2 regions of the Erwinia wuhanensis genome follow, and region 1 is predicted to be linked to the other one. Evidence: predicted binding sites of a transcription regulator. Region 1 holds the regulator's gene; the other holds the start of a gene.
The links. The regulator Fur, encoded in region 1, represses iron uptake genes when iron is present. The targets are predictions, from matches to a motif close to ATAATAATGAGAACNACTATCAA.
Positions count from the first base shown of each region.

Region 2: the regulator Fur is predicted to act here: its motif matches at 2,036-2,058, upstream of QZH36_RS04080 (TonB-dependent siderophore receptor).

Region 1 covers NZ_JAUJUH010000002.1:387,331-408,983, forward strand. Annotated here, with positions in the region: gene sdhC (succinate dehydrogenase cytochrome b556 subunit) at 1-195, opposite strand, end outside; gene QZH36_RS06265 (citrate synthase) at 803-2,083, shown strand; gene nei (endonuclease VIII) at 2,126-2,917, opposite strand; gene pcp (pyroglutamyl-peptidase I) at 2,930-3,571, opposite strand; gene QZH36_RS06280 (DUF979 domain-containing protein) at 3,579-4,571, opposite strand; gene QZH36_RS06285 (DUF969 domain-containing protein) at 4,568-5,296, opposite strand; gene pxpA (5-oxoprolinase subunit PxpA) at 5,386-6,123, opposite strand; gene pxpC (5-oxoprolinase subunit PxpC) at 6,113-7,045, opposite strand; gene pxpB (5-oxoprolinase subunit PxpB) at 7,039-7,695, opposite strand; gene QZH36_RS06305 (hypothetical protein) at 7,840-8,025, shown strand; gene QZH36_RS06310 (type 2 GTP cyclohydrolase I) at 8,073-8,816, opposite strand; gene phrB (deoxyribodipyrimidine photo-lyase) at 8,881-10,299, opposite strand; gene QZH36_RS06320 (YbgA family protein) at 10,314-11,270, opposite strand; gene QZH36_RS06325 (DUF2517 family protein) at 11,570-11,776, opposite strand; gene pgm (phosphoglucomutase (alpha-D-glucose-1,6-bisphosphate-dependent)) at 12,252-13,892, opposite strand; gene seqA (replication initiation negative regulator SeqA) at 13,917-14,471, opposite strand; gene ybfF (esterase) at 14,708-15,472, shown strand; gene ybfE (LexA regulated protein) at 15,618-15,899, shown strand; gene fldA (flavodoxin FldA) at 16,041-16,571, shown strand; gene fur (ferric iron uptake transcriptional regulator) at 16,920-17,363, shown strand; gene QZH36_RS06360 (beta-N-acetylhexosaminidase) at 17,422-20,079, opposite strand; gene chiP (chitoporin ChiP) at 20,182-21,585, opposite strand.
Region 2 covers NZ_JAUJUH010000001.1:906,878-916,839, forward strand. Annotated here, with positions in the region: gene treA (alpha,alpha-trehalase TreA) at 228-1,874, shown strand; gene QZH36_RS04080 (TonB-dependent siderophore receptor) at 2,140-4,248, shown strand; gene QZH36_RS04085 (GlsB/YeaQ/YmgE family stress response membrane protein) at 4,312-4,560, opposite strand; gene QZH36_RS04090 (flagellar brake protein) at 4,745-5,482, shown strand; gene emtA (membrane-bound lytic murein transglycosylase EmtA) at 5,532-6,131, opposite strand; gene ldcA (muramoyltetrapeptide carboxypeptidase) at 6,446-7,366, shown strand; gene QZH36_RS04105 (MBL fold metallo-hydrolase) at 7,363-8,025, shown strand; gene QZH36_RS04110 (GNAT family N-acetyltransferase) at 8,040-8,453, opposite strand; gene QZH36_RS04115 (hypothetical protein) at 8,524-8,928, opposite strand; gene QZH36_RS04120 (YgdI/YgdR family lipoprotein) at 9,019-9,234, opposite strand; gene QZH36_RS04125 (DinI-like family protein) at 9,428-9,673, shown strand; gene QZH36_RS04130 (hypothetical protein) at 9,962-9,962, shown strand, end outside.

The sequences.
Region 1 (21,653 bases):
CATAACGGCAGACGCCTGCAAAAAGCCTTCGGGCGACGACAGCGACAGGCCCAATAACCAAAGCAGTATGCCCAAGGCAACAAACGTAATGACGCCGGACACGCGGTGGAGAATGGACGCGATTGCGGTAACGGGAAACCGGATCGTTGAGAGATCCAGGTTGACAGGTCTTTGTTTTTTCACGGTTTTGCCCACAGAGCCTTTCTTATTTTGCTTCCTCCGGTCCTGAAGGTGACAGCCAAATACATAAGCATTCGGACTGTGAACCGGCACCAAAACAGCAACATCCAGTGTTAATTGTGGCGCTAAAACGCTGGGTGGCTCCTGGTGTCAGGGTATTCCGGAGACCTGGCGGCAGTATAGGTCGATCACAATCTCATTACAATTCCCCTACAAACATCTTGGTGAAAAATAGATGGAACAGTGATCTCACTCACGTTTTTCACAAATTGTACAAATTTAATTATCTGATTTGACAAAACTTCAACATTTTTGTTACAAACTGAGCGCGAAAAGTTCTATGATGCACAAAAGTTATGGGGATACACTTTCCCCTAAGCACAAGTTATGTAACATTGGTGAGCTAAACTTATTAAGCATCAGGTTAACAAGTTACGACCATACCGAATCTTTAACAACTGCTAAACAAAGCCTGATTGTGCCCTTCCGGCCCATAGGCGCCGTCACTCTGTACCCTGCACGTAATAAGATGCCACAGAGTTGATACTGCTTACCCGCAGCGGTGGACATAACGGCGTTTCAGATGTCATAGATTCATCGACAAGGCGCTAAGGAGACTTAAATGGCTGATAAAAAAGCAACGCTTAACCTGCCCGGCGAAGACGCTATCGAACTCGACGTACTGAGCGGCACGCTAGGCCAGGAAGAGATCGATGTCCGTAGCCTCGGTTCTAAAGGTTATTTCACTTTTGACCCGGGCTTTACCTCCACCGCCTCTTGCGAATCCAAAATTACCTATATCGACGGTGACGAAGGCGTTCTGCTGCACCGTGGATACCCTATCGACCAGCTGGCGCTGCACTCTAACTACCTGGAAGTGTGCTATATCCTGCTGAATGGCGAAGCGCCAACCAAAGAGCAGTTTGAAGAGTTCAGCACTATCGTTACCCGCCACACCATGATCCACGAGCAGATCCACCATCTGTTCCGTGGCTTCCGTCGTGATTCCCATCCGATGGCGGTCATGTGCGGCGTAACCGGCGCGCTGGCGGCTTTCTATCACGATGCGATGGACGTGAATATCGAGCGTCACCGCGAAATCGCCGCTTTCCGTCTGCTGTCGAAAATGCCGACCGTGGCCGCCATGTGCTACAAGTATTCCATCGGCCAGCCGTTCGTCTATCCGCGCAACGACCTTTCCTATGCCGGTAACTTCCTGAACATGATGTTCTCTACGCCTTGCGAAGAGTACGTGGTCAACCCGGTGCTGGAACGCGCCATGGATCGTATTCTGATCCTGCACGCAGATCATGAGCAGAACGCCTCCACTTCTACCGTGCGTACAGCTGGTTCTTCCGGCGCTAACCCGTTCGCCTGTATCGCTGCGGGCATCGCTTCCCTGTGGGGACCGGCGCACGGCGGCGCCAACGAAGCCTGCCTGCGTATGCTGGAAGAGATCAAAACGGTTGAGCATATCCCGGAATTCCTGCGTCGTGCGAAAGACAAGAACGACTCTTTCCGCCTGATGGGCTTCGGCCATCGCGTGTATAAGAACTACGATCCGCGCGCCACGGTGATGCGTGAAACCTGTCACGAAGTGCTGAAAGAGCTGGGCATGAAGGACGATCTGCTGGAAGTGGCCATGGAGCTGGAGCATATTGCGCTGAACGACCCGTACTTTATCGAGCGCAAACTCTATCCGAACGTCGATTTCTATTCAGGCCTGATCCTGAAAGCGATGGGTATCCCATCCTCTATGTTTACCGTTATCTTCGCCATGGCGCGTACGGTCGGCTGGATCGCCCACTGGAAAGAGATGCACGACGACGGCATTAAAATTGCCCGTCCGCGTCAGCTTTACACCGGCTACGATCAGCGCGATTTTAACTCGTTGACCAAATAAGGCTAACGTTGATATGAGAAGCGCCGCAATGCGGCGCTTTTTTTATGTCTGACAGCCCGGACACCAGTAAAAAGGCCGTGAAGAGAGCGAGGTTTTCTCAATGATGCCACCGCAGCGCTCGCACGGTTTGCCCGCCCGATGAAAAACTTTAAAGCTGAACAGCGCGCCATGATGCTTGTTTTCTTTTGCCACGCCACGCGTCTGGTAAGAAAGCCGCGGGATGGCCAGCAGCGCTTCCGCCAGCTTGTCCAGCTGCGCCTCGTCTAAATCCTGTGCCTTATGCTGCGGCGCCAGACCGGCGTGCCAGAGGATCTCTACCCGCAGATAGTTGCCTAAACCCGCCAGGAAAGCCTGATCCAGCAGCAGGCCGCTGAACTGGCGCCGCCGGAAGCGCGGTGACAGCAGGCGCGCCTTGACCTCTTCCACCGTCAGCGTCATATCCAACACGTCCGGGCCGACGCGTAGCAAAAAAGGATGAGCCGCCAGCGTGTCCTGCGTCAGCAGTTCAATATCAGAGGCGCTATACAGCAGCAGCGTTTTATCTTCTGCCGCCAGCCTCACGCGCAGTATCCGATTGCTCTGCGGCTCGGTGCCGCTTTTAATCACGCGCCAGACGCCGTAAAGCTGGTTATGGCTGTAGAGGATCAATCCGTTGGAGAAATGCGTCAGTATCGCTTTGCCGCGCGTTTCGATCGCCTCTACTCTTTCGCCAATCAGCGAGGATTCGTAGGTTTTCAGTTGGGGAAAAGCAAACCAGACGTCGGTGAGCGTCTTGCCCTTAATAGCTTTTTCCAGCTTGTCCGCCGCGCGGCGGATCTCAAGCCCTTCCGGCATGGTGTCTCCTTGTTATTGTGTGGCGCCGCCTTCCAGCTTTTTGTCCTCTTCCACGGTCAGCGCGATGCTCAGCGCCATCTCCAGCGCCAGCACTACCGTCTGGAGCGGCATACTGGCCGCGCCCGGATGCCTCACCGCCTGCTGCGGCAAATACGGCACGTGGATAAACCCACCGCGACCGCCCTGCTGCGCCTGGCGATGCAGCAAACCGTAAAGCACATGATTGCAAACGAAAGTCCCGGCCGTTTGGGATACCGCCGCGGGGATATCCGCCTCGCGGATACCTTCGACGATCGCCTTAATCGGCAGCGTGGCGAAATAAGCGGCCGGGCCGTCCGCAACGATGCGTTCATCAATCGGCTGTCTGCCCGCATTATCGGGAATACGCGCGTCGTCAATATTAATTGCCACGCGCTCGACCGTGATATTGGGCCGGCCGTTCGCCTGGCCGACCACGATCACCAGCTCCGGCTCCAGCTCATCCATCGCGTCGTTTAATACCTGAAGCGATTCACCAAATACGCAAGGCAGCTGTTTCGCCACCACGTGCGCGCCGCAGATCATTCTTTCATGCAGCTGGCTGACCGCTTCCCAGGAGGCGTTGACCAGCTCGCCCTCGAATGGCTCAAACGCCGCCATTAATACTGTTTTCATTGCCGCCTCACCGAAACATCAGAAACCAGAGAAGAAAAATATTGGTTATTAACAATAGCACGCCGGTCGGTATCTGAGCCTTGATCACCGCATTACGATCGGGCAGCTCCAGCAGCCGGGCGGGTACGATATTGAAGTTGGCGGCCATTGGCGTCATCAGCGAGCCGCAATAGCCGGAGAACATGCCGATCGCCGCCATCACGGCCGGGTTGCCGTGGTGCTGCAAGACCAGGATCGGGATGCCGATACCGGCGGTGACGATAGGGAAAGCCGCAAAGGCGTTGCCCATAATCATGGTCAGCAGCGCCATGCCTGTAGCGTAGGCCGCTACGGCGATAAAACGGTTGTCCACGGCAAGGTAAGTTTCCGTCAGATGCGCAATCGCCGTGCCCACCCCGGCGGTAGTAAACAGCAGGCCCAGCGTGGCGAGGATCTGCGGCAGAATAAAGGCCCAGCCGATAGCATCAAGCAGGCGGCGCGCTTCCTGTACGGACTGCGCGGGCGCTTCATGCGTCATTTTCAGCGCGATCAGCCAGCCCACCACGCAGCCAACCATCATAGAGAAAAGCGTGACCAGCGTGGCCTGATTGCCTTCCCCAAACAGCGCCACCCGTGCGCCCGGCAAATTATTAAACAGCAGCACGCCGACAACCGTAACCACCGGGATGGCCAGCGCAGGCAGAAACAGCCGGTTGCGCAGGCGTTTGGCGCTCGCCTCGCGCTCCTGATGGCTGCGCTGATGGTAGGAGCCCAGCTTTACGCCGCCCAGACCGGCAATCAGCGCCATAATCACCACCACCACGCCGATAGCAATATGGAGCGAACGCGCGCCGAACCATGCCGATGCCCCGTCGCTGACCAGAAAAACCAGGCCGTAGAGCGCCCAGAACAGGCCGGTAGTCAGACGACGCGGATTAGCTTTGTCTCGCCAGGACATCACGGCGACCACCAGCAGGATCAAACCCGCCAGCCAGTAAAGATACTGTTGCTGAAACATCAGCGCCCTCCTTTGGCTTTCTGCGCCTGCGCATTCAGCGCGGCAAGCTCTGCCGCCAGGGTTTTATCCAGGCGACGCAGGCGAAAGGCGTGGATCAGAAAAGCGCAAACGGCGGTCGGGATGCCCCAGAGCGCTATCTGTAGCGGATCGGTCTGGATGCCCGCCGACTGCTGCATAAAATTATGCATAAAGATGATGGCGCCAAAAGCGACAAAGATATCCTCGCCGAAAAACAGCCCGACGTTATCGGTCGCCGCCGCCATAGCGCGCAGGCGATGACGCACTTCCGGCGGCAGCTCGCCGTAACGATTTTCGGTAGCGCCTTCCGCCATCGGCGCCAGCAGAGGACGCACCATTTGCGGATGGCCGCCCAGGCTGGTCAGCCCCATCGCCGCCGTCAGCTCACGCACCAGCAGGTAGACAATAAGCAATCTTCCCGCCGTAGCGCTTTTGATCTGCGCAATCCAGGCCTGGGCGCGCTCTTTCAGCCCGTGGCGCTCCAGCAGGCCTATCACCACTAAAGGCAACAGCAGGATCAGCGGCAGGTTGCGGGTATTGAGAAAGCCAGAGCCCAGTTTTTCCAGAATATCGCCGATCGGCATTTTTGCCGCGAGGCCGGTGATTAAACCGGCGACCAGCACCACCAGCACCGGGTTAAAGCGCAGTAGAAAACCAACCACGATGGCAGCGATGCCGGCCAACGGCCAGAGATTAACGACAGGATCCATTTATCCTCCTGATAAAGGCTGAAGCTTCCCGCTGCGTGCAGGAGCAATAAGGGAGACGGCCAGGCAAGCGGGCCGTCCGTAGCGATACGTCAGCCGTAGCTGACTGCAATATCTCGTGCGGCGAACGCCTCACGGAGCTGGCGGGCAAAGGCCAGCGCATGGGCACCGTCGCCGTGCAGGCATACGGTTTGGGCATTGACGCTGACCCATTCGCCGCTGACGGCCCGCACTTTCCCCCGCTGCACCATCGCGAGCGTTTGTGCAATAGCCTGCTCGTCGCTCTCTATCAGCGCGCCGGGCTGCGAGCGAGGCACCAGCGAACCGTCCGCCTGATAGCCGCGATCGGCAAAAACCTCCTCTCTGGTGGTCAGGCCCGCTGATTTAGCGGCGCGAACAGATTCGCTGCCCGCCAGCCCCACCAGGATCAGGTGCGGATCGGCAGCCCTGACCGCCTGCGCGATAGCTTCCGCCAGCGAGGCGTCCTCAGCGGCCTGGTTGTAAAGCATCCCGTGCGGCTTCACGTGCGTTACCTTGCCACCTTCGCTGCGGGCAATAGCCTGGAGCGCGCCAATCTGATAAAGCGTCTGCGCATAAACCGTTTCAGCAGGCAGTGCCATACGCGTGCGGCCAAAGTTTTCGCGATCGGGAAAGCCGGGATGCGCCCCAATCGCCACGCCATACTCCAGCGCCCAGCGCACGCACTGCCGCATGGTTTCCGCGTCGCCCGCGTGAAAACCACAGGCGATATTGGCCGAGGAAACCAGCTGTAATAAGGCGCGATCGTTGCCGCAGCCCTCACCCAAATCGGCGTTTAAATCAATTTTCATGCGCTAATCCCCATGCCATTTGTTCCAGTACCCGATCGCGCTCGCGCTTCGCCTGCAGCGCTTCTTCCAGTGTGCAGTGCACAAAATGGATCGGCTCGCCCAGACGGATCTGCGCCAGATGATAGAGATCGGCTTCAATCACGCAGGCGATACGCGGGTAGCCGCCGGTGGTTTGCGCATCCGCCATCAGCACAATCGGCTGGCCGTTAGGCGGCACCTGCACCACGCCGGGGATCAGCCCGTGCGACAGCATATCGCGCCCGGCTTCGCGCACCAGCGCGCGGCCCTGTAAGCGATAGCCCATACGGTTGCTCTGCGGGCTGAGCTGCCATCCCGTCCGCCAGAACAGCTCCCGGCTTTCGCGGCTGAATTCGTGGTATTCCGGGCCGGCCATCGCGCGAACGCGGTTGCCAAACAGCAGCTGGCGCACGCCCGCCGGTTTGCTGAATGTGCGCGCGGGTTCGCCCAGCGGCAGCCTGTCGCCGTCTTCAATCTGCCGTCCCGCAAAGCCGCCCAGGCCCGTTTTCAAATCGGTGCTGCAGGAGCCGAGCACGGGCACGGCGGCAAAACCGCCAGCCAGCGCCAGGTAGCTGCGCATCCCGCGCTGCGGCATTTTCAACGTCAGGCGCGATCCTTTGCGTACGGCGAGGCGCCAGCCCGTCCACACCGGTTTGCCGTCCAGCTCGGCGCTACAGCCCGCGCCCGTCAGCGCCATCCAGCCGTCCCGGGTAAACTCCGCGCAGAACTGGCCGAGCGTAATTTCCAGCACCGGGCTGTTCTGCTCATTGCCGACCAGCAGGTTGGCCGTCGCCATTGCCGGATAGTCCAGCGCGCCGCCGCTGCTGACGCCGAACTGACGCCAGCCGATACGGCCTGCGTCCTGTAAGGTGGTACTCATACCAGCCCGAATAATATTCAGCACAGGCCCTCCTTTTGCGGAATAAAGCGTACCTGGTCGCCGGGACGTAAAAGCGTCGGCGGCTGCTGTTCAGGCGTAAACAGAGCGATACTCGTCTGGCCAATTAGCTGCCAGCCGCCCGGCGCGGCAAGCGGATAAACGCCCGTCTGGCTACCGCCGATGCCCACGGATCCGGCCGGCACCTTCAGGCGCGGCTCCGCCCGCCGGGGCGTATGCAGCCGCTCGTCCAGGCCCGCCAGGTAAGGGAAACCGGGCTGGAAGCCGATAAAATAAACGGTATAGCGCCCCGCCGCGTGGGCTTCCACCACCTGCTGCGGCGTCAGTCCGCTTTGACGCGCCACCTCGTCCAGATCCGGCCCTGCTGCGCCGCCGTAGATAACGGGAATGGCGATATCCCGCGTTTCCAGCACCAGCGCTTCGCTTGTTTCCCACCAGCCCTGGAGCCACTCGATGGCGTCCAGCGCGTGCTGTTGCGGATTGCTTAAAATCACCGTGATATTGTTCATGCCGGGAATGACTTCCGTGACTTCCGGCCGGCCGGTCAGGCGCGCTGACAGGCCCCAGATACGCTGCTGGCTGCTGAGAGAGACAGGGGGTTCCAGCTCAAGCACTACCGCGCGCTCACCTGAAAGGTAACAACGTGCTCGTTGCAAAACACTCTCCCGGCCCGTTGATAAGGCCACCGTTTTCCAGAAAGAAGAAACAGTTATGCGGAAATGTCAGAGAAGTGTCAATAATCGATTAGCCAGGCGCGACACAGTGGCTACTATTACGGTTTCTGCATAAAGGAGGTAGCGATGAGCACGACATTCAAAATTCATTACGAACATCAGGCCGAAGGCCATCTGCATTCCGAAGAAGTGCTGTTGGAAAGCGAGGGCGAACCGACAGAGGAAGCCGTACAGGACGCGGTGCGCCAGGATATTGCGAAGCATCACGGCGCGGCAGAGTTTACGGTGATCTCAGTCGCACCCTACCCTTAAGCGGGCGTTGAGGTTAACAGGCGGCCACCGGGGCCGCCTGTCTGCTGTCAGGCGGGGTTGTCGATATCGATAAAGGTGACGTCCAGGCCATGCTGTGCCGCCAGCCATTCACCCAGCGCCTTGATACCGCCGCGCTCGGTAGCATGATGTCCGGCCGCAAAAAAGTGCAGGCCCTGCTCGCGCGCGCTGTGAATGGTTTGTTCGGAAACCTCGCCGGAAATAAAAGCGTCCACGCCGAAAGCCGCCGCGGCATCAATAAAACCCTGGCCGCCGCCGGAGCACCACGCCACTTTGCGGATCAGCGCTGGCGCGTTATCGCCGCAGTGCAGCGGGTCGCGATGCAGGGTCTGACCAATGCGTGCGGCAAGCTGCTCGCCCGTCAGCGGCTCCTGCAGCTCGCCCCAGAACACCAGCGGCATCACTTCGCCTTTGACCTCAATCCCAAACAGTTTCGCCAGCTGCGCGTTATTGCCCAGCTCGGGATGCGCGTCCAGCGGCAGATGCCAGCCGTAAAGGTTGATATCGTTCGCCAGCAGCGTTTTCAGCCGGTTGCGCTTCATGCCCTTAATCACCGGCGCTTCGCTTTTCCAGAAATAGCCGTGATGCACCAGCACCGCGTCCGCCTGTAAACGTACGGCCTCATCCAGTAGCGCCTGACAGGCGGTCACGCCGGTAACGATTTTCTGTACCTGCTCGCGCCCTTCTACCTGAAGACCGTTCGGCGCATAGTCGCTGAAGCTCGCGGTATTCAGCTGCTGGTTAATGATGTTTTCTAATTCACTGTTTTGCATAGGGCGTACACTCTTTTGCCGTTCTCAATGCGGCTACTTTAGCAGAGGGCGGCAAAACGCGCGGCTATTTCCTTGCCGCCTCGTAGGCCGCCAGCGCACGTTTGCGGGCCTCTTTGTGGTCAACGATGGGGTGAGGATAATCGAGCTGAACGCCGTTTTTCCGCGCCCATTCATGCGGCTGGTGAATATGCTGAACGGGCACCGCCTTCAGTTCCGGTAGCCATTGCCGAATGAATTCGCCTTCTTTATCAAAGCGTTCGCCCTGCGTAGTAGGATTGAAGATGCGAAAGTAAGGCGCCGCATCGTTGCCGCTGGAAGCGGCCCACTGCCAGCCGCCGTTATTCGCTGCCAGATCGCCGTCGATCAGCTGCGACATAAAATAGCGTTCGCCGATCCGCCAGTCGATCAGCAGATCTTTAATCAGGAAGCTGGCGGTAATCATCCGCAGGCGATTATGCATCCAGCCAAGACTGTTCAGCTGCCGCATAGCGGCATCCACTATCGGATAACCGGTTTTGCCCTGCTGCCAGGCGGCCAGCTGGTCATCATTGCGCTGCCATTGCACCTTTTTTGTCCAGCTGATAAAGGGCTGATGTTTGCAGAGCGCGGGCCAGGCGACAATCAGGTGCCGGTAGAACTCGCGCCAGATAAGCTCGTTAAACCAGCTGAATATTTTGTCGTTTTCTAACGCGTCGGGATGCTCGCGCAGCAGGCGATGCAGGCACTGGCGCGGCGACAGCACCCCGGTAACCAGATAAACGGACAGGCGGCTTGTGCCGTCAATGGCCGGCGTGTCTCGCCTGGCCGCATACTCCGCGACCGGCTGCTGACAGAACTCGCGCAGACGTTGGATAGCCGTTTTCTCCCCTACGGGAAAAAGGTCGGTATTAAAATCTTCCTGCGGATAATCAAATGGTTCCAGAGCGGGTAGTTTTTCCAGCGGCGCCTGAGCGCGCGGTTTGGGCGCGGGCGCGCATTCCGGCATCCCTTCATGCAGTCGGCGAACAAAAGCTTTGCTGAATGGCGTAAAGACTTTAAACATTTCCCGATTGCCTGTCAGCACGCTGCCGGGCGGCAGCAGACCGTCATCGAAGCCCTGCACAACTATATCCAGCTCGCTCAGTTCGCGTTCCGCTTGCGCATCGCGCTGGCGCTCGTTGACTTCGTGCTGATAGTTATAAAACAGGCTGTCGACATGATGCTCACGGCAGAAATCTTTCAGCGCTTCAACGGAGGCGGAAAAATCATCGCGCTGTAAATAGTGCAGCGGGATGCCTTTTTCTGCCAAAGCGCCCTGGACATCGTGCAGGCTTTGATAAATAAAAGCGGCCTGCTTCGGTGACATATCATGCGATTGCCACTGTTTTGGCGTGGCAATATGGAGGGCGAGCACTTCCGCATTGACATCGCTGCAGGCTGCATAAAGCGCGTAGTTATCGTGGATGCGCAGATCGTTGCGCATCCAGACCAGATGGGTGGCCATAGCTTTCCCTGTAATTAATGGCCGTAACGCAGGCGAAGCGCTTCCGGATAAGGCTCAAAATAGCGTTGCTGGGTAAGGTAAGGATCGGGATATTCCGACATATAGTGTTTGAGCAGCGTCATCGGCGCCAGCAGCGGTTGTAAGCCCTGACGATAGTGATCGATCAGCGAGGTCAGCTCCTCGCGCTGTTTGGCGTTCAGCTGCGGTCGGAAATAGCCCTGTACGTGCATCATCACATTAGTGTGGTTGCCGCGCGTGGCTTTATGCTTCAGCAGATCCATCAGGCGCTGACGATACTCAAAAGCAAAGGCTTCCAGTGAAGGCCACTGCTCAATAGCCGCCACAAAGCGACCAATCTCGCGATATTCCGGCTGTGAATGCGCCAGCAGCGTTAGCTTATAGCGGCTGTGAAAGGCAATAAGCTTGCCGCGCGTCAGGCCGCTGCGCCACAGCTGGTTAAATTCATGCAGCGTGTAAATGCGCTCAACAAAGTTCTCGCGCAGCACGGGATCGTGCAGCCTGCCGTCTTCTTCGACCGGCAGCCACGGCATTTGCTTCATCAGTTCACGCGTAAAGATGCCAACGCCTTCTTTACGGTTGTTGTTATTTTCTGGCTGGTAGACGCGCACCCGCTCCATGCCGCAGCTGGGCGATTTGGCGCAGACGATGTAGCCGCAAAGGTGATGCAGGCTGGCGATTTTTTTCTCGGAAAAGCTTTGCATTTCCTGGGTCAGCGGATCGCCTTTCCCGTTGCTGAAGCAAAGCTCAACGCTATTTTCGGCCGTTTCGGTCAGGCGCAGGGCCGGACGCGGCGTGGGCAGACCAATCGCCATTTCCGGGCAAACCGGTTCATAACGCATAAAAGGCGCCAGATCTTCGGCGGCAAAGGCGCAACGTTTGTGGCCGCCATCAAAGCGGACACTGTCGCCAAGCAGGCAGGCGCTGATGCCTACCGGAATTTTCTCACTCATACCTTTCTCCCCTTCGCTACTTTCATCATTAAGTGTAGCGGTTAAATCTGTACAAGACAAAATAAGTTGTACAACTTTATGGAAAGAATTGCTACCGGTGATTTATCGAAAAAAGGCCGGCCCACGAAAAACCTTACGGAACAAGGCAAAGCGGCAGGAAGAAAAGAAAAATGCCCCTAAAACGGGGCATTAACAGCGGTCTGAAGGCGGTGGAAAGATAAGAAGCATGCCTCGAAACCGGAGCATTAAGAAAAATCTAAAGCATGAGGATAAGGCGGCGTTAAAGCATGCGGGCGCGATTAATAAAAATCGGCAGCGGCCCTTTCCGCCTGCGCCAGCCACACGGGCTGCGTACTGGTTTTGCACCAGCAGCGATGCAGGTAGCTGTAAAAGCGCGAGCGGTCGCGATAAAAAAGCATAAAAGGCAGCGCGACAACACCGACCGCAAGCGTTGCCAGCCGACGCAGTAGAAGATGAGGCAGCGAGTATTGATGATAGAGATTCATACGCCCTCCGGAAAAGTAAAAGTCTGGCTAAAATAATACCGATCTGGCGATATATTTACCACTCATCCGACCAGATTAAATTAAAAATTATCCGGGCAAAGGCAATAAGTTAAATTAAAGTTAATTTAAATTAAATAAATAACAACTGCGTTACATTGCATCTGTTTAAATATGGCCATAACCACCGCCCCGCGCCGTTGCAGCAAGCCTGTAGCCGCATGGCCACTGCCTGAAGGGGTTTAAGCAGTTTTGTACAGGGTAAATGCATTATTGTTCAACTGTTTAAGCTTGATGCTGTTTTATCACTGCGCCCTGTTTGTTGCAGCCACTCCCGGAACAGACGGCTTGGGTATACGAATAAGGGAAGTTCACAGCTTTAAAATCGGCTGAATTATTCGGGACATGCTGAAACAGGCAAAATTGGAATATAAAAAAGGCGCTAATAAATTAGCGCCTTTTATTTTCAGCCCTGATATCAGGCGTTTTTCAGTACTTCGCTAACAATTTCTACCGCTTCTTTTTCAATCTTCTCGCGGTGCTCGGCACCCAGGAAGCTTTCGCAATAGATTTTGTAGGCGTCTTCCGTACCGGACGGACGCGCTGCGAACCAGCCGTTCTCGGTCATCACCTTCAGGCCACCGATTGATGCGCCGTTGCCTGGCGCCGCCGTCAGGCGAGCGGTGATAGGATCGCCCGCCAGCGTATCGGCGCTGACCATTTCCGGCGACAGCTTCGACAGCGCCGCTTTTTGCGCGGAGGTCGCAGAAGCCTGCAGACGGTTATAGCTTGGTGCGCCAAAGCGCTCCGCCAGCTCGTTATAGTGCTGCTGCGGATTTTTACCGGTCACAGCGGTGATCTCGGCGGCCAGCAGGCACATGATGATACCGTCTTTGTCCGTTGACCAAGGCGTACCGTCAAAACGCAGGAAGGAAGCGCCCGCGCTCTCTTCGCCGCCGAAGCCGAAACTGCCGTCGAACAGGCCGTCAACGAACCATTTGAACCCTACCGGCACTTCCACCAGCTTACGGCCGATGTCGTTGACCACGCGGTCGATCATCGCGCTGGAGACCAGCGTTTTGCCGACGGCAACCTCTTTGCCCCACTGCGGACGGTGCTGGAACAGATAGTTAATAGCAACGGCCAGGTAATGGTTAGGGTTCATCAGGCCCGCAGGCGTAACGATGCCGTGGCGGTCATAGTCCGGGTCGTTGGCAAACGCCAGATCGAACTTATCACGCAGCGCCAGCAGGCCCGCCATCGCGCTTTCGGATGAGCAGTCCATACGGATCACGCCGTCTTTATCCAGGTGCATAAAGCGGAACGTCTGGTCGACCGAATCGTTAACGATAGTCAGATCCAGATTGTAATATTCCGCGATACGCTGCCAGTAGGCGATGCCGGAGCCGCCAAGCGGATCGACGCCGATTTTCAGGCCCGCTTTCTGAATAGCCGGAATATCGATGATCTGCGCCAGACCTTCGATATAAGGCTGGATCAGATCTTTTTCCTGCAGATGGCCGCTTGCCCAGGCTTCGTCCAGCGCCATGCGCTTAACATCTTTCAGGCCGTCTTTAATCAGCTGGTTAGCGCGATCTTCCACCACTTTAGTGACGTTAGTATCGGCCGGGCCACCGTTTGGCGGATTGTATTTGATGCCGCCATCTTCCGGCGGGTTGTGCGAAGGCGTGATAACGATGCCGTCAGCCTGCGCGCCGCCCGCCTTGTTATGCTCAAGGATAGCGTTAGAGATGGCAGGCGTCGGCGTGTAGCCGTTGTCCTGCTGTACAATCACATCCACGCCGTTCGCCGCCAGCACTTCCAGTACGGAAATAATCGCCGGTTCGGACAGCGCGTGCGTATCTTTACCCACGTAGCAAGGGCCGGTAACGCCGTTCTTTTTGCGCTCTTCCGCAATCGCCTGCGCGATAGCCAGAATGTGCGTCTCGTTGAAGCTCTGTCGGCCTGCGCTACCGCGATGGCCGGACGTGCCGAATTTCACCGCGTGTTCCGCGTTGCCTGTTTCCGGCTGCAGGACGTAATACTGCGAGGTCAATTGTGCAACGTTAATCAAATCGCTCTGCTGTGCTGGCTGCCCGGCACGGGGGTGACTGGCCATTGGCGCTTCTCCCTGACGCTGTGTTTAGAGTGTGCCGCAAACCTTGTCCGCCAGTTCCGTCGGGAACTGCATGGACGACATGATATGTTCAATCATGCTGCGTTTACGGCCTGTGTTGGTGTTGGTGATCACCCAATACGGCGTGCCGGGAATATGCTGCGGCTTGGTATGGGTGCCGTTCTGTACCAGGGTTTGCTGATTGCCTGCAAAGTAGACGCGCGTACGACCATGCAGTGACTCGGTCGCCGCGGCAAATGCTTTGGGATCCAGATTGTATAAAGTCGACAGGATCAGCATAAAACGGTTTACCGCTTTTTTCTGCTCCGCATACTCGTCCGACAGCAGCAGCTCGCGCACGGCGCGAACGCGATCCTGCGGGCGAGACGTCTCTTTCACCACGGTTTCCTGTACGCTGGCGACAGGCGCGGGCGCAGCCGTAACAGCAGGTGCCTTCGGCGCTGCCTGACCAGCAGAAAATTTCAGCATACGACGTAAAATGTCGGAGGCGCTTTCACCAATATGCTGAGTGTGGCTGGCGATATAACGGTAGAGCTCTTCGTCGACTTCAATAGTTTTCATCTTGATCCAGTACGATTATTGCTGATAAGAGCCGGTTAGCGACCTGTTTTACCCAGGCGCGGACGGACCAGCTCTAACACGAGGATTATAAAGTTAAATCCTGCCGGGTTGTAGCGCCAGCCCCAATTGCGGACAAAAGTCGGAATATGCCGTAAAAAGATCGGGTCTGTCGCGGCGGCAGAAAATCGCTGTTTTATGATAACCTAACCCCTCGTTTCCTCCGTAAGAAGTTTGCCATGAAATTGAATTTCCGCCTGCAATCTGAACAAACGACCGTTTCTGACGCGCCCGTGGTGCTTATTCACGGCCTTTTCGGCAACCTGGATAACCTTGGGGTGCTGGCGCGCGACCTGAAAGCGGATCGCCGCATTATTCAGGTGGACGTCCGAAATCATGGCCTTTCGCCGAGGTCGGATGAAATAAGCTATGCCGCAATGGCGCGCGACGTGCTGGAAACGCTGGATGAGCTTGATGCCGACCGGTTTGATATTATAGGCCATTCCATGGGCGGGAAAATCGCCATGACGCTGGCTTCCCTTGCCCCGGAACGCGTCGGGCAGCTGGTGGTTATCGATATTGCGCCGGTGGCCTACCGGGAACGCCATCACGACGCGATTTTCGCCGCGCTGGCCGCCGTCAGCGAAGCGGGCATTACCCGCCGGAGCGAAGCCGCCGCGCTGATGCGTCAGACCATAGAGGAAGAAGGCGTCATTCAGTTTCTGCTTAAATCGTTTCAGGACGGCGAATGGCGTTTCAACGTGCCGGCGCTCTGGCAGCACTACGATCGGATTATCGGCTGGGAAACGCTGCCCGCCTGGCCACATCCCACGCTGTTTATTCGGGGCGAACATTCGCCTTATCTACAGGAAGCGTATCGTGACGCGCTGCTGGCCCAGTTCCCTGCCGCCCGCGCCCACGTGATTACCGGCGCGGGTCACTGGGCGCATGCCGAGAAACCTGATGCCGTTTTGCGCGCCATCCGCCGTTTTTTTGCCCTGTGAAAACAAATGTTTCAGTAAAAGGCTAAATAATTGTCGTCGCGACTTTCGCTGGGGTATGATGGCGCGCTAAAATTTGTCGACGGCACCGGCCGCAAACGCTAACGGCTCAATCCATCAGAACTCCAGCCTTCAGTATCACGATTCTATGGCAAAAGAAAACACGGACCGCACCACGATCGATCTGTTCGCAGACGAGCGTCGACCGGGACGACCCAAAACCAATCCACTGGCACGTGATGAGCAGTTGCGCATTAACAAACGCAACCAGCTTAAGCGTGATAAAGTGCGCGGGCTGAAGCGCGTAGAACTGAAAATGAACAGTGACGCAGTTGACGCCCTGAACCAGCTCGCCGAGCAGCGTAATATGAGCCGCAGCGAACTGATAGAAGAGATGGTCATGGCGCAGTTAGCCAGGCCTGAGCGCTGAAGCACGCGCTACGGTAAAGCACAAAGCGACAAATGCAGGCGGATTAGCCGTTTATCCCCCTGTTGCTGTCTGCTATTATTGCCCTTAACATTTTCAGGCTAGCCGCCGCATATCATTAAGTTTCAAGAGGTTATTAAACTCATGGCAATCGTAGGCATTTTCTTTGGCAGCGATACGGGCAATACGGAAAACATTGCAAAAATGATCCAGAAGCAGCTCGGTAAAGAGGTGGCTGAAGTTCATGATATCGCTAAAAGCAGCAAAGAAGACCTTGAAGCCTTTGATATTTTGCTGCTGGGCATCCCGACCTGGTACTACGGTGAAGCGCAGTGCGACTGGGATGATTTCTTCCCTACGCTGGAAGAGATCGACTTCAACGGCAAGCTGGTCGCGCTGTTTGGCTGCGGCGATCAGGAAGATTACGCGGAATATTTCTGCGACGCGATGGGCACCATTCGCGACATTATCGAGCCTAACGGCGCGGTGATCGTCGGCCACTGGCCGACAGAAGGCTATGATTTCGAGGCCTCTAAAGGCCTGGCGGACGATACCCATTTCCTTGGCCTGGCCATTGATGAAGATCGCCAGCCGGAGCTGACCAACGAACGCGTTGAAAAGTGGGTCAAACAGATTTCTGACGAGCTTCAGCTCCAGGATATTCTCGAAGCGTGATAGCATTGGCCCGCTGTACGAATCCACAGCGGGCCAATGGTTTTTCCTATAGAAGTGATAGATACATATTTGTAACTTTTACCGTCAAAACGGTAGAATAGCACTGCTCCGCCTCCGCTTCTGCGGCGCCGAAAACCAGGCAGAGCGAACTGACAACCCAGCGTAAATGGGTGCTTGCTTTTCCGGACGTAACGACTTCTTATCCTTACATCCCCTGATGGTTTTGCATCTCCGCTGTGGTTTCTTCAAGGCATCGGTTCTATAATGAGACGCTCAGCTTTTGCGTCGACCGATGCTCACGGCTTCTCAGCCACTTAGTGACCAGCAAAGTAACAGGACAATATCCGCATGACTGACAATAACACCGCATTAAAGAAGGCCGGCCTGAAAGTCACGCTTCCTCGACTGAAAATTCTGGAAGTGCTTCAGGAACCAGAGTGCCATCACGTCAGTGCGGAAGATTTGTATAAACGCCTGATCGACATGGGCGAAGAGATTGGCCTGGCGACGGTTTACCGCGTTCTGAACCAGTTTGACGATGCGGGGATCGTGACCCGTCATAACTTCGAAGGCGGCAAGTCCGTGTTTGAACTGACCCAGCAGCAGCATCACGATCACCTGATCTGCCTGGACTGCGGCAAAGTAATCGAATTCAGCGACGAGTCTATTGAATCCCGCCAGCGTGATATTGCGACGAAGCACGGTATCAAACTCAGCAACCACAGCCTCTATCTTTACGGCCACTGCGCCACCGGCGACTGCCGTGAAGACGACACGCTGCACGATAAGTAATCGATTTCAATAAAAAACCGGCGATCGCTCGCCGGTTTTTTTTTTGCCTGCGCCCCGCCTATTTCAGGCTTTCCACGCGGCTGAAGCGCTTGCCGTCGCTACTGACGGCGCGGATCAACACCTCGCCGGAAACCGACGGACGGGCGCTGTCATGATAGCGCTGCCAGCTGTTGCCACCGTCCAGCGAGTAGTCAATAGCCACGCCCGGCAGGGCGATATTGGCTGCCAGCTTGCCCGCGACAAGACGTGCGCCCGGCTGCGGCAGACGATAGTGGATCCCGGCTTTATCCATTTTCGGCAGCTCGCGCTGGCCCAGCAGGTTTGCATAACGCTGCCAGTCCTTATTCAACGCCGCCCGATCGACATGCCGCGTTTGGCCGCCTTTATACTCACGTCCGGCCTGGTAAGTCTGCTCCCAGGCAGCACGATGCCAGCCGCGCTCCGCCACGGCCAGCGCGCGTGGGAAAATCATCCATTCCATCTGCTCGTCGGTACGTACGGTTTCGCTCCAGAGCTGGGCTGAAATCCCATACACGCCCGGCCAGGGCTTATCGGATTTAGCATCAAAGAAGTTACCGTCGCGATCCACCGATGTCTCTGCATTCTGCGGCATATTGTCCGGCGCGAAGCTGAACATTTTGCGCTCGTCGTTGAAGCGGGTGCCCCAGTAATAGCCTCTTTCCAGCGGATTGACCTCATAAGGGAAATCCATATAGAGATAGTCCGGGTTGGAGACGGTGACTTCGTAGCCTTTGTTAGCCCAGTCGTTAACGGTGTCAAAGCCGCCCCAGAAAAGCGTGTCCCAGAAATTAACGCCGATGCGCCTGGTCGCAAAGTCTTTAGCGCTCTTCGCATCCTTCAGGCCATCCTGCCACGCCTGCATCTTTTCAATACCGTGCGCGTTTACCCGCTCGCTGACCTTTTTGCCAAAGTAGCTGGGCAGATGATCCATATCCGCGACCTTGCCCGATTTCACCAACGCCTGACAAACCTGCGATTTCGCCCAGGGTTTATCTTCCTTGCTCAAATCGACCCTGCCCTTGCCTGCTTCGGGACTGGCCGCATCGGTATAGCCAACGCCCAGGCGGATGTTTTTCGCCTCGTCGCCGCCAAAGTGCCAGGTGGTTAACGGCGCGCCTGCCGCCTGATGCATCGCCTGAATTTCACTAATCACCTTATCAACAAAACGCATGGAGGAATCCAGGCAGGGATTCAGATAGCTGGTGCGATCGTAAAACTGTACGGAGGTGGTGTTCGAAGTATCGGTTGGATCGACCAGGCGATACTCGTTTGCCTCTTTGGTCTTACCCTCTTTCATCAGCCGGTTGTAGCGGGCTTCCATAGAAATCACCGCCGCCCTGGCATGAGCAGGCATATCGATTTCCGGGATGACTTCGATGCCGCGCGCTTTGGCATAGCGCAGGATAGCAATGTAGTCGTCGCGGGTCAGATAGCCATTGCCCTGCGCGTCGGCGAAAGGCCCGGATCCCAGCTGCGGCAGCAGACAGCGCTGCTCCGTCAGATCGTGGCAGCGTCTGGCACCAATATCAGTCAGCTCCGGCAGGCCGGGGATCTCAATACGCCAGCCTTCATCATCGCTCAGATGAAAATGGAATTTATTGAGTTTAACCGCCGCCATCTGATCCAGCAGGCGCAGCACCGCCTCTTTGCTGTGGAAGTTACGGCCGATATCGAGAAAAATACCGCGATAGGCCATGCGGGGCGCATCGGTGACGTCCAGGGTAGCGATCTTTTGTTCGCCGCTGGCCGGCAGCAGCGACAGGATGGACATCATGCCGTAGTAGATGCCCGCCTCGTCAAAACCTTCTACCTGCGCTTCCTGCGCGCGGACGCTCAGCCTGTAGGCGCCGGAAACCGCCTCGTTGCCCGTGAAAGCGGCGGGTGCAAGCCTGCTTTTAATCACGTAGCCCTGCCCATTTTCTGCCAGACTCAGCAGCGCAAAACGATCCCTTACCGCTTCTGCAGAATCGGCGTTAAGCCCGGTCAGCTCGAATTGCACGCCCCGGCTTAAATCGGCATCTTCTGCATGAAGGGTAGTATGCAGCGGCGTCGGCAGGATCTGTCCGCGCAGCGCTTCGCCAGCGAGCTGCGCCGTATCACTGTTTTTTTCAAAGCGGCTGACAGGCGTCATCAACACGTTGCGATCGTCGGCCGTCCGCTTCCAGTAGTTATCCATTGGCGAGACAAACGAGGTCAGATCTTCCGTATCGGTGCTGGCAATGATTTTAGGCTGGGCGTTTTCAGAAGTAACGTACCAGCGCGGCATCACGTCCGTGATAAACAGCTGCCAGTATTCGTTAACAATGGGAATATCCACCGATTCACCGGCGGCGAAACCCTTGAATTTTTCGGTTGGCTCCAGCCGCGTCAGATCGCCTACCACGTGCACCATGCGGAACTGGTCGTTGTCCACCCGCAGCGTCTGACGAATATTGGGCAGCCAGATAACCCAGTCTTTACTGGTTAGCGCTTCGCCGGGGTTAGTTAAGGTAATCGTTGCCCGATTGCAGGAGGCCCAGTCGGCCCCCAGCGCGGCACAATCAACGTCGTGCAGCGCGGCATGGTTATCGTTAACGGTATACTTTACGCCAAACTGGCTGATTTGATCGACGACGCGTTGATCCGCAACGGCGCTGCCGCTGGCCATCGCCATCATCAGCGCTGTCGCCACCAGTGTTAATCTCACTTTTTTCATCTCTTTCCTCATCCGCTAGTTAAATTTTTTGCCGTTAGCGGAAAAGCGCTTATTCCCCGTCTGATGCGCTTTTGCCGCGGCCGGGTCTGGCAGCATGGGGCATCAGAACACGGTGAAAGGCGCGATCACGGTCAGCCTCACGTCCTTCTCATCCTGGAACATATTGCCGTAGCCGTTGCTGAAGCTCGGGATATCAGAGTGGTTTTTGTAACGGGTATAGTGCAGGTTGACCTGCGTATCTTTGGCGCGACCATGCTGTACCGTGTAGCGCAGATCCATATTCCAGGCGGATTCGCGGCGGCGCATGCTTTGATCGTAAATCGGATCCGTGGACGGACGGGCATCCCAGCCGTAAGCGTAAGAAGTACCTACCGCCCAGCCCGGCATTTGCCAGCCTTTCAGGTCATACATCACTCCTCCATACAGCGCCTTCTGCCCGTTGGCGTTAAAGTCGCTGCGGGAATCCCACCAGACGTCGTTACGTCCGTTGGAGGTCGCCCCTACCGGCGTCATGCGCGCCAGAAAAAAGCCCTGGTTGCCATGGGCTTTTACCATGGTGCCCTCAACGCGAAAATCGAACGGGCCGGTTTTGTAGTTCAGCGTCACGGCCTGGAGCCAGGCCAGGCCATCATAAACATTATTGATATTGTTTACGCCGCCCTGTTCCTTATTACGCGCGCCGTAAAATTGCCAGCTGGTATGCAGATCGTTGCCGGCAACAGGAAACGCCCACGACACTTTGCTAAAATACTGCTCCATATAATTTTCGGCCTGGCCCAGCGCCCCTTCCAGCACCAGTTTGTTTTTAAAATCGTACTTTATGCCGATGGAATGAAGATATTTTATTTCAGTTTTTAAATCGGGTTTACGAAAATTATACATTTTACGATACCAGGGCGCTTTATATTCATCCGTCCACATATAGGAGAGGGAAAGCGCGCCCGCATTGTCAAAATCATAAACCGAGCCGACTTCAAATCCGCGATAGGTGCCGGGTACAAACCCCCATTGCGGCGCGATTAATGTTTGTCCCTGCGGCTGAATATAACCGGCTCTTAACCAATAATTATCATGCTTCAGCTTAATAGCGGCTTTATAAAAGGAAGCACCGTCGGCGTCGCCATCAAATCTTTCGTCCCAGCGGCTTTTTGCGTTGCTGAAAGCAATTTCATTCGGCGCGGCAGGCCCGGTTCCCGCCAGCTGTAGCGAACCATTCACGCCCAGCTCTATACCAATAAAATCGGCCGCATAGCCTGAAGAGAAATCGAGGCTGCCGTTAAAAGTTGAATGGTGAAGATTTTCTGTGTACTGGCCATACTTATTATGAACCGGATCCATCTCTTTTCTGTCGCGTTGCCGCTGCCAGTAATAAATACCGCCCGTCAGCGTCGAGTCATCAATAAACCCGGCGGCGGAAGCAGCAGGAACATAAAAGTTTCCGGCAAGAGCAGATCCGCAGGCGACAGCCATCGCCAGCGCTTTTCGCGCTAAATTAACAGAGTGCATTGAGAAATCCTTCTCGAAAGAAATATAAACAATAAATAAATAATCGTAAAATATAAAAAATAACAAAC
Region 2 (9,962 bases), on a different contig from region 1:
GAAGCTATTAGCCGCCGCATCCTGAATAAGCCATTTTTAATTTGTTTGCTTAATAGATTTGATTAAATATTTCCAGTTTGTACCCCTTTTCTTTCATGCGCCGTTGATAAAAAGCCTGGTGCATCACATTTCGCGGCACCGGCCCGGGCGAACTCCGGAATTTCGTCTAAAGTTTGTTTCAGGGTCAATAACTTACAGCTATTCGATTGGGATAGGGAGAACGACTAATGCAGAAAGTTGAAAAACGTCAATGGAAAACCGTGCTGTCGCTGCCGTTGCTGATTGCCGCGCTGACGCAGGCCGGCTTCGCCGCTGCCGCCGATGGGCAGCCGCAGCCGCCTGATATGACGCTGGGGCCGCTGTTTAAGGCGGTGCAGGCCGCTAAACTGTTTCCCGATCAAAAGACCTTCGCCGACGCCCTGCCGAAAACCAGTCCCAGCCTGATCCTGGCAGACTGGCAGATGCAGAGAAAACAGCGCAATTTCGACCTGCGCCGATTTGTGAATACCAACTTCACGCTGCCCACCAACGGCCCGGCCTACGTGCCACCTGCCGGACAGAGCCTGCGTGAACATATCGACGGGCTGTGGCCGGTACTGACCCGTAACGCCACGCCGGTTAACCAGTGGGATTCTCTGCTGGCGTTGCCCAAGCCTTATGTCGTGCCGGGCGGCCGCTTCCGGGAGATTTACTATTGGGACAGCTATTTCACGATGCTTGGCCTGGCGGAAAGCGGCCACTGGGATCGCGTGCAGGATATGGTGGATAACTTCGCCTCGCTGCTGGATAAATATGGCCATATCCCTAACGGCAACCGCAGCTATTATCTCAGCCGCTCGCAGCCGCCTTTCTTCAGCCTGATGGTCGACCTGCTGGCGACGCATAAAGGCGACAGCGTCTATCGTCAGTACCTGCCGGAGCTGCAGAAAGAGTATGACTACTGGATGAACGGCGCTGACCACCTCAAAGCGGGCGAAGCCAGCAAGCGGCTGGTGAAGCTGAAAGACGGCGCGCTGCTGAACCGCTATTGGGACGCCCGTGACGTGCCGCGTACCGAATCTTATATGGACGACATCGCGACGGTGGAAAAAGCTAAAGGACGCGATAAGGGCGAGCTTTATCGCGATCTTCGCTCGGGCGCGGCCTCCGGCTGGGATTTCAGCTCACGCTGGTTCGCTAAGCCGGACGATATCTCCTCGATTCAAACCACCGCTATTTTGCCGGTCGATCTGAACTCGCTGATGTTTCATCTGGAAAAAACGCTGGCGCGCGCCAATAAAGAGGCCGGTCAGGCGGACGCCAGCGAGCGCTTTGCGCAGCGGGCCGAACAGCGCCAGCAGGCGATTAACCGCTATTTCTGGGATGAAAAACAGGGCTGGTACGCCGACTATGACTGGAAGATGGCGCAAGTTCGTCCGCAGCTGACGGCCGCGACGCTGTTCCCGCTTTATCTCAAGGCGGCAACGGCGGATCAGGCCAACCGCACGGCGACGGCGGTCCAGGCGCAGCTGGTGAAGGAAGGCGGCCTGGTAACAACCAACGTCAACAACGGCCAGCAGTGGGATGCGCCAAACGGCTGGGCGCCGTTGCAGTGGGCAGCCGTGGAAGGGCTGAACAACTACGGCAAGCAGACGCTGGCGAAAGATATCGGCATGCGCTTTTTGAAAAACGTGCAGACCACCTATGACAAAGAGCACAAGCTGGTCGAAAAATATGTGGTGGAAGGCAATAACCTGGGCGGCGGCGGCGGCGGTGAATACCCGCTACAGGACGGCTTCGGCTGGACTAACGGCGTCACGCTGAAGTTAATGGATCTCTACTGCCCGAAAGGGGTGGTATGTAATAACGTCGGCGATATCACTAAAGGCCAGTAAGCCTTTCTTCAGGCGGTCCAGGATCGCCTGATTTCCCCCTGCTTGTTTCTCTCCCTTCGTTGCTTACCAGAAAATCACGCACGCTTGCCTGATTCCTCCTGCTTATTTTTCCCCTTCACGCCGTTTATCAGAAAAATCACGGATTGTACGCCGTAGTTGTAAAGATAATAATTATCATTAAGATTGTCATACTCTTTACACTTTTGCTGCCAGCCGTTAACAAGTCCGGCAGCGCTTTCTGTTTGAACTCTGAAAGGGAAGAAGCATGGTTTTCGCTCAAAAACGCCTGCTGTTCTGTACTACGCTGTTTGTCTCGCCCGTTGCCCTTTGCGCCGCCGATACGCTGGTCGTTACCGCCGCTCCTGCCGAAACGGCCACTACGCCGACCTCCGGCTATAACGCCACCACCAGCCAGGGCGCAATGAAAACCGACCGGCCGCTGGCGCTTACCGCGCAGGCCGTTTCCGTTGTCACCCGACAGCAGATGGAGGATCAGGGCGCAACCGACGTCAACCAGGCGCTGAGCTATACCGCCGGTGCTTTTACGAATTTTGCCGGCGCAGCCAGCCGCTACGATACCGTTTCGCTGCGCGGCTTCCACGGCGGCGACGTGGATAATATCTTCCTGGACGGCTTGCGGCTGATGAGCGATCCCGGCAGCTACAATATACTGCAGGTCGATCCCTGGTTTCTGGAACGTATCGACGTAATTAAAGGCCCCTCATCGGCGCTTTATGGTCAAACGGTGCCCGGCGGGCTGGTGATGGAAAGTTCGAAGCGTCCGCAGTTCAGCCAGCAGGGCCATTTCCGCGCCTCGGCGGGCAACCATAACAGCACCAGCACCGCCTTTGATTATACCGACGCCATTAACGAACAGTGGGCATTCCGGCTGACCGGCCTTAGCCGCCACAGCGATACGCAATACGATCATACGCGCGAAGAGAAATACGCCCTTTCCCCTTCCCTGCTCTGGCAGCCGGATGAAGATACCTCTCTGCTGCTGCGCGCTTATCTACAGAAGGATCCTTCCGGTGGCTATCACGGCGCGGTGCCCGGCGACGGCAGTATTACTGAACATAACGGACGCAAGCTGAGTACCGGCTTTTACGATGGCGACAGTTCTCTGGATCAATTTAAACGGCGCGAGCAGATTTACAGCTATGAATTTGCCCATCGCTTTAACGATACCTGGGCTTTCCGCTCCAACGCCAGCTACGCCCATTCCAATGTCGATCTCGATCAGGTTTACCAAATTGGCTGGGATACGGCTGACGCGGATCGGCTGAACCGCTATTACTCCGGCTCCCGCTCGTCACTCGATGCCTTTGCGCTGGATAATCAGCTGGAGGCGGATTTCGCCACGGGCGAGCTGGCACACAAAGTCGTGCTGGGCGCGGAGTACCATCAGTATAAAAACGATCTTTACGAAGCCAGCGGCAACGCCAGCCAGCTGAACGCGCGCACGGGTGAAGCGCTGGGGCCGCAGCCGGATTACGATTTTTCCCGCTCGCAGCGCCGCTACTATCAGACCGGCGTTTATTTGCAGGACGAGATGAGCTGGCAGCAGTGGCATCTGGATCTGTCCGGGCGCTATGACCGTATCGTATCGCAAACGGAGAACGATGCGACGGCAGACAAGCATCGCCGCCAGGACGATCATCTCAGCGGGCGCGCCGCGCTGCTTTACGCCTTTGCCAACGGCGTTTCGCCTTACGTCAGCTACAGCCAGGCGATTACGCCGCAGTCCCTTTCCGACATTAACGGCAATCTGCTACAGCCGACGACCTCGGAGCAGTATGAAACCGGCGTGAAATATCAGCCGCCGGGCACCTCGGATCTCTATAGCGCGGCAGTGTACGATTTAACGCAGAAAGATGTGGGCAACCGCGTGGTTAAGGAATCCTATTACGACCCGGCAGGCAAAGTGCATTCGCAGGGGCTGGAGCTGGAAGCCCATCACCAGTGGACGCCGCGCCTGAGCACGCTGGCCAGCTACACGCTTAATCACGTCCGTTATAAGGATGCCGTGGACGGCAACGACGGCCACACGCCTTATGTGACGCCAAATTCGATGGCTTCTTTCTGGGGTAAATATCAGTTTGCGTGGGGCGTCAGCGCGGGCGCGGGCGTACGCTATATCGGCAAGCAGTGGGCAGACAATGAAAACACCACGCGCCTGCCCTCCGTCACGCTGTTTGACGCTTCGGTACGGGCCGATCTTGGCGTCTGGAACCCCAGCCTGAAAGGCGCGTTTGTGCAGCTTAACGCGACTAACCTCACCGACCGTCACTACGTCGCGGCCTGCTACGGCACGGGCTACTGCTACTGGGGAGCGGAACGTTCGGTGATGGCCACCGTCGGCTACGATTTCTGAGGCAGATAAGAAAAACCCCACGCCGGAGCGTGGGGTTTCTCAGTAAGCTTTACCGCTGCGCGATTAGCTTCTGACTTTACGGTAGATCCACAGCACAACGATGGCGCCAATGACCGCCACGATAAAGCTGCCGAAGTTGAAGCCGTCTACCTTGCCGAAACCGAACAGCGTACTGATCCAGCCGCCGACCACGGCGCCGACTACGCCCAGGATCACGGTGATAATAATACCGCCGCCATCTTTACCCGGCATAACCCACTTAGCGATGATACCGGCAATCAGACCGAAAATGATCCATGACAAAATTCCCATTTACTGCTCCTTTGCTTGTACTGATTAGACGGCATAAGTATAGGCAAGATTTCTAACTCTGTGATTTAAAGCCAAACTTTTTGCAGTTTTTTTTTCGGACCGGCTAAAGCGTCACGCGCCGATGCCGATAATTTGACGTAACACCGCCAGGTGCGGGTTTGCTGACACCCAATCGGAGTAGGACGTGAAAGAAGAAGAAAAAGAACAATATCTCAAGCGTGGCCCGCTCGCCGTGCTTGCCGTATTAAAAAATCTGCTGAAAAATCAGACGCCTGTTCTGGTTTCCCATGCAAGGGGCCAGTTTATTACGCGGCTGCTGTATGCGGATAAAGAGCGTCTGATCGTCGACTACGGCAGCAATGAGTATGAAAACCAGCTGGCGCTGGAAATGAATGAACTGCATCTGGCCGCAGAAACCTACGGCGCAAAAGTCGAGTTTACGCTTAACGCCCTTGAAAACGACAGTCATGAAGGCCTGCCTGCCTTTGGCGCCGGGCTGCCCGACGAGCTGTTGATGATCCAACGACGTGAGTTCTTTCGCGTGGCCGTCCCGCTTGACCCCATTTTTTACTGCTATGTCAAATGGCCGGACGGCAGCGGCCAGGGCCGGATGCGAGTCCAGGATCTCTCGCTGGGCGGTATCGGCGTGTTAAGCGATTCTCCCATTCCGGAAAGCCTGGAGGGTGGCGAAATCTTTAAGAAAGTGTGTGTTGAACTGGGCGAATATGGTCGCCTTGAGGCGGACGCCACGCTGATTAACGTCGGCGAGCGCAGCGTGGTAGGCAATAAAAATGAAACCGTGGTCACGCCGCGCCTGAGCTTTCGCTTCGCCTCGCTGGATTTCAGCCAGGAGCGCCTGTTACAGAACGTGATTTTCTCGCTGGAACGTCTGGCGCGCGAAAAAGCTACCCGCTTTCAGTAGCCGTAAGCCATCCCGCTGACGCAGCAAGCTTTATCAGGTCGCGCGTCCACTAAATTGTCCGGTAGGCCGTGGTCACCTTCCACAAATAGCGCGGCGCCTGCGCTGCCGGATGCTTGTTCTGTACATGCTGATAAAACTCTTCCGGCGTCATGGCATTGATCATGGCAATAGCCCGATCCCTGTCGCGTGAGAACGTTCTCAGCAGCGCGCCTGCGCCATTGGCGTAGGAAACAATAGTGGCGTAGCGCAGCGTTTTCGGATCGCGGATCCCCGACAGCGAACTATCCTGCAAAATTTTCAGATAAGCCGTACCAATATCGATATTTTTCACCGGATCGCGCAGTTCCGAGGTGCTTGGCTGCCCGCGACGGCCCTGTACCCGATAGACTTCCCGGCCCGCCGTAGAGGCTTTTATCTGCATCAATCCAATGGCATTCGACTTGCTGACTACCGTTGGATTGCCGCCCGATTCCACGGAAATGATCGCTTCAACCAGCTTCTGATCGACGCCGTAGTTATGCGCGGCGTTTTCCGTAAACAGCGACCAGGCCTGAGCAACCTTCCCCGGCGGCGCCTTGGTGAGCGGGGTTTGCCGCTGATGTTCATTCGGTTTATGCGGCTGGCTGGCGCACCCTGCCAGCAGGAGCATACTCACGATCGCCACTGTTTTTATGCTCTTCACGCTATTTTATTCCTCTCAGCTTTAGCTTCGCGTTTTATCATAGCGGCGATTTGCCGGGATAATATTACCGAAACTCTTAATTTAGCGCAGCGGTGGATGACTTCAGCTGCGCTTTTCGTCATTATCAGCCGTATTGGACCCTGGATTGCGTAAAATGATTCATTAACCCTGCGCAGAAAACAGATGTCCCGCCTGAAAGTACAAGGCTAACAGCTTTACCGCGACGAAAAACCGTTGAATAAGGGCCAAAATTTAGCCAATTAAGGATAAAAGTGAAGATTATGTCCGTTACTCCACGCACTTTTCATTTGATCGCGCCTTCCGGCTATTGTCAGAATCAGGCGGCCGCGCAGCTCGCCGTGCGGCGTTTGCAGGAGCAGGGTCATCAGGTGACTAACCTGCAAACGATCGCCCGTCGCAGCCAACGTTTTGCCGGTAGCGACGAGCAGCGGCTACAGGATTTGGATTTACGACAGGTCGAAGCGGATATTGTGCTGACGGTTCGCGGCGGCTACGGCGCCACCAGGCTGCTTCCCGGTTTCGATGCCGCCGCGCTGGCGGCGCGTCTGCGCGAGCGCCCGCTGGCAATTTGCGGCCACAGCGACTTTACCGTGATCCAGATGGCGCTGCTGAAGGCGGGCGGACAAACCTTCAGCGGCCCGATGCTGGCAGGCAATTTTGGCGCGGAGGTCGTTTCTGATTTCACCCTCGATCATTTCTGGCGGGCGCTGACCTCGCCCGAATTCACGCTGGAATGGCCCACCGCGCCGCAGGATGTAGACGTTTCGGGCACGGTTTGGGGCGGAAATCTGGCGATGCTGACTTCGCTGATCGGTACGCCGTGGCTGCCGGAGATCGACGGCGGCATCCTGGTGATTGAGGATATTAACGAGCACCCTTTCCGCGTGGAGAGAATGCTGCTGCAGCTGGCGCAGCACGGCGTGCTGGCACGGCAGAAAGCCATTGTCACCGGCAGTTTTACCGGCGTAAAACTCAGCGAGTACGACAACGGCTATGACTTTGAGAGCGTGTGGACGCTAATACGCGAGCTGACCGGCCTGCCGGTGGTGACCGGGCTGGAATTTGGCCATCACTGGAACACCGTCACGCTGCCGCTTGGTGCGCATGGCCAGCTGCGGGTCGCAGGCGATGTCGCCAGGCTGACTCTGTCAGGGCATGCGGTACTGCGGGAGCATTCATGAAGCAGCTGTATGAAGATCTGTGGATCTCAACGCCGGAGTTTCCGCCGGGCGAACGCGATCCGGAAGTGATGATGCACGGTTTTCTGCTGAAGCTTTCACGCGGCAACGTGCTGATTTCACGCGTTGAGGATCATGAAGACCATAATATTATCAGCGATCTCGGCGGGATTTTTCGCCACTATCTGACCCACTGGCACGAGGCTGGCCCGGGCGCGCGACTGCTGCAGCAGCGCTTTAATTCGGCGCTCTATTGCCACAACCGCGCGCTCGGCCCCGTCAGCTCGTTCGCCGAAGCGGACGACACCTTTAATCAGGCGGAAGTGCACTGCGGCAGCCTGCACGTGGTGCCCACGCCGGGCCATACGCCGGGCAGCACCACCTACCTTTATGCTTCGCCCTATGGCAAAACCTATCTGTTTGTCGGCGATACTATCAGCCTCAGCCACCAGCGCTGGGTAACCGTGCTGGTGCCGGAAAGCAACGAGGCCGATCTGAAAAAAACGCTGGAGTTTTATCGGGCGCTGCGCCCGGACGTGGTGCTGATGGGAACCACAAAAGGCCATCTGTCCTGGCAGGAAGTGACGATGCGGGAGTGGCTGGCGCTGCTGGATGAGGCGGAGAACTCGCCGCTGGATCTGCGTCAGCGGCCAGGAGAATAATCGTCGTCTTCCTGCTACAGCGTTTTCGTCAGGTAAAACCGCTGGTGCACGCGCGGATAGTTATCCAGTACCAGCCGGACAACGTAGCCCTGTTTTTCATAGAAAGGCCGGGCCTGGAAGCTGGCGGTATCGACCTGAGCGTAGAGGCAGCCGCGTCGACGGGCCTCTTCTTCCACCGCCTGCATCAGCGCCGTGCCTGTCCCCTGCCCACGCAATGCTTCGCTTACCCAAAGCATATTAATGCGCAACCAGTTGCCCACCGTTGAACCCGTCAGGCCGGCAAGTTTTTTGCCGCTGGCGTCTTCAATAAATGCCCCGATACTTTTTAACTCGCCGATAGCCATAAACTGCGAGTTATAAGCCAGCAGGCCGGCTTCAATTTCCGCCAGTTCGTCCGCCCCAGGCTGGTGCGTTATTCTGATAGTCATAGACTCCTCTTTTATACGTAAAAGTTTGCGGCCCGCGCCGGCCTCCCGGCAAGATTGCCCGACTGACTACTCAGGATTCGACCTTTCCCGACGCATCGGTTCGTTGCAATGTTACCGTGCTGTTTTCGCGTTCGCCGGTGCGGCTACAGGAAACCAGGTTTTTCTTACCGTCATACGAGAAAAAGGTCTCATTGGTGCTTTTGTTCATCACCATCTGGTCTCCGTTGCGAAACAGCACGATAGCCACTTTATCGCCGTTATCGGTACGGGACTGCTGGCTGCCGGACGCAATCTGGAAGTTATCGCCCGCCCACAATACCGTGGTCAGGCCATACTGTGCGTTGGTCACGGTCATGGTTGGCCTGCCCGGACAGGTAATCTGATACTCGCTGTTTTGTAACGGCGCAGTGCCTTCAGAGGATTGAGCGAAAAAAGAACAGGCGCAAAGGCCGCCGAGGGCAAGTAAACGAAGCATGAGCATTCTCCGGGCAAGTGTCTGACAGGTCTGGCACAGTATCCTGCCCGCGTCGTGGTTGGGCCGCAATCGGAAGTGGCCTGGTCTGCGTTACAGGCTGCTCATCTCTTTAATATCCGCCTGGTTTACCGCCTGCTGCCTGCCGGATTCATCGGTGTAGATAACCATACCGGTCGCCTTATCGATTTCCGGCTTCCCTTCAACAACCTTTGTGCTGCCGTCGCGCATATGAATGATATGGTCATTTGCGCAGCCGCTCAGCAAAGTGGCCACGGCAATCAGTGGAAAAAGTAACAATTTTTTCATCTTTTCTCTCCTTAAGTTAACCGAAGGAAGTGTAGTCTATGTGCACAGCAATTTTTGATGATTGCTGCGCAGCGGGAGGGGCCGCAAGTGTCGACCAGATAAGGAAAGTTATCGCCGCCATCAACAAATTTCAGTTGAAGCCAGGCAGATTTAACTGTATTTTTATCCAGCATTGATAACCAGGATCCCTCTCATGTTTGTTGAACTGATTTACGATAAGCGCAACGTTGCGGGCTTACCAAACGCGCAGCAGCTGATTTTAGATGAACTGGAAAAGCGCATTAAGCGAGTTTTCCCCGATGCCGACGTCAAAGTAAAACCTATGCAGGCAAACGGCGTGAAAACGGACGCCAGCAAAAGCGACAAATCGGTAATGTTGAGAATTATTGAAGAAATGTTCGATGAAGCGGACCAGTGGCTGATTGCAGAAGAATTTTGATAACCCTCGCACTTCAGGCGTTATTATAACGATTTTTGCCCGTGGACGGTTGCGTTTTACCGTCTTCATGCCACTATTCTTCTATCAAGTTTCCCTGGTGTTGGCCCGTGATTATCCTCTTTGCGGGCATTTTTTTATCTGAAAACTGAAACCGCACTGATACATCCCCCTCTTTATTACTTTAATGAGTTGTTAAAATTTATTTAAATAAATTTAAATTTCGTAACAACCTAAAGTTTTCTCCGGACGAGCCGACGATCTGAGCAGGCAATTAATTGAGACGCAACTA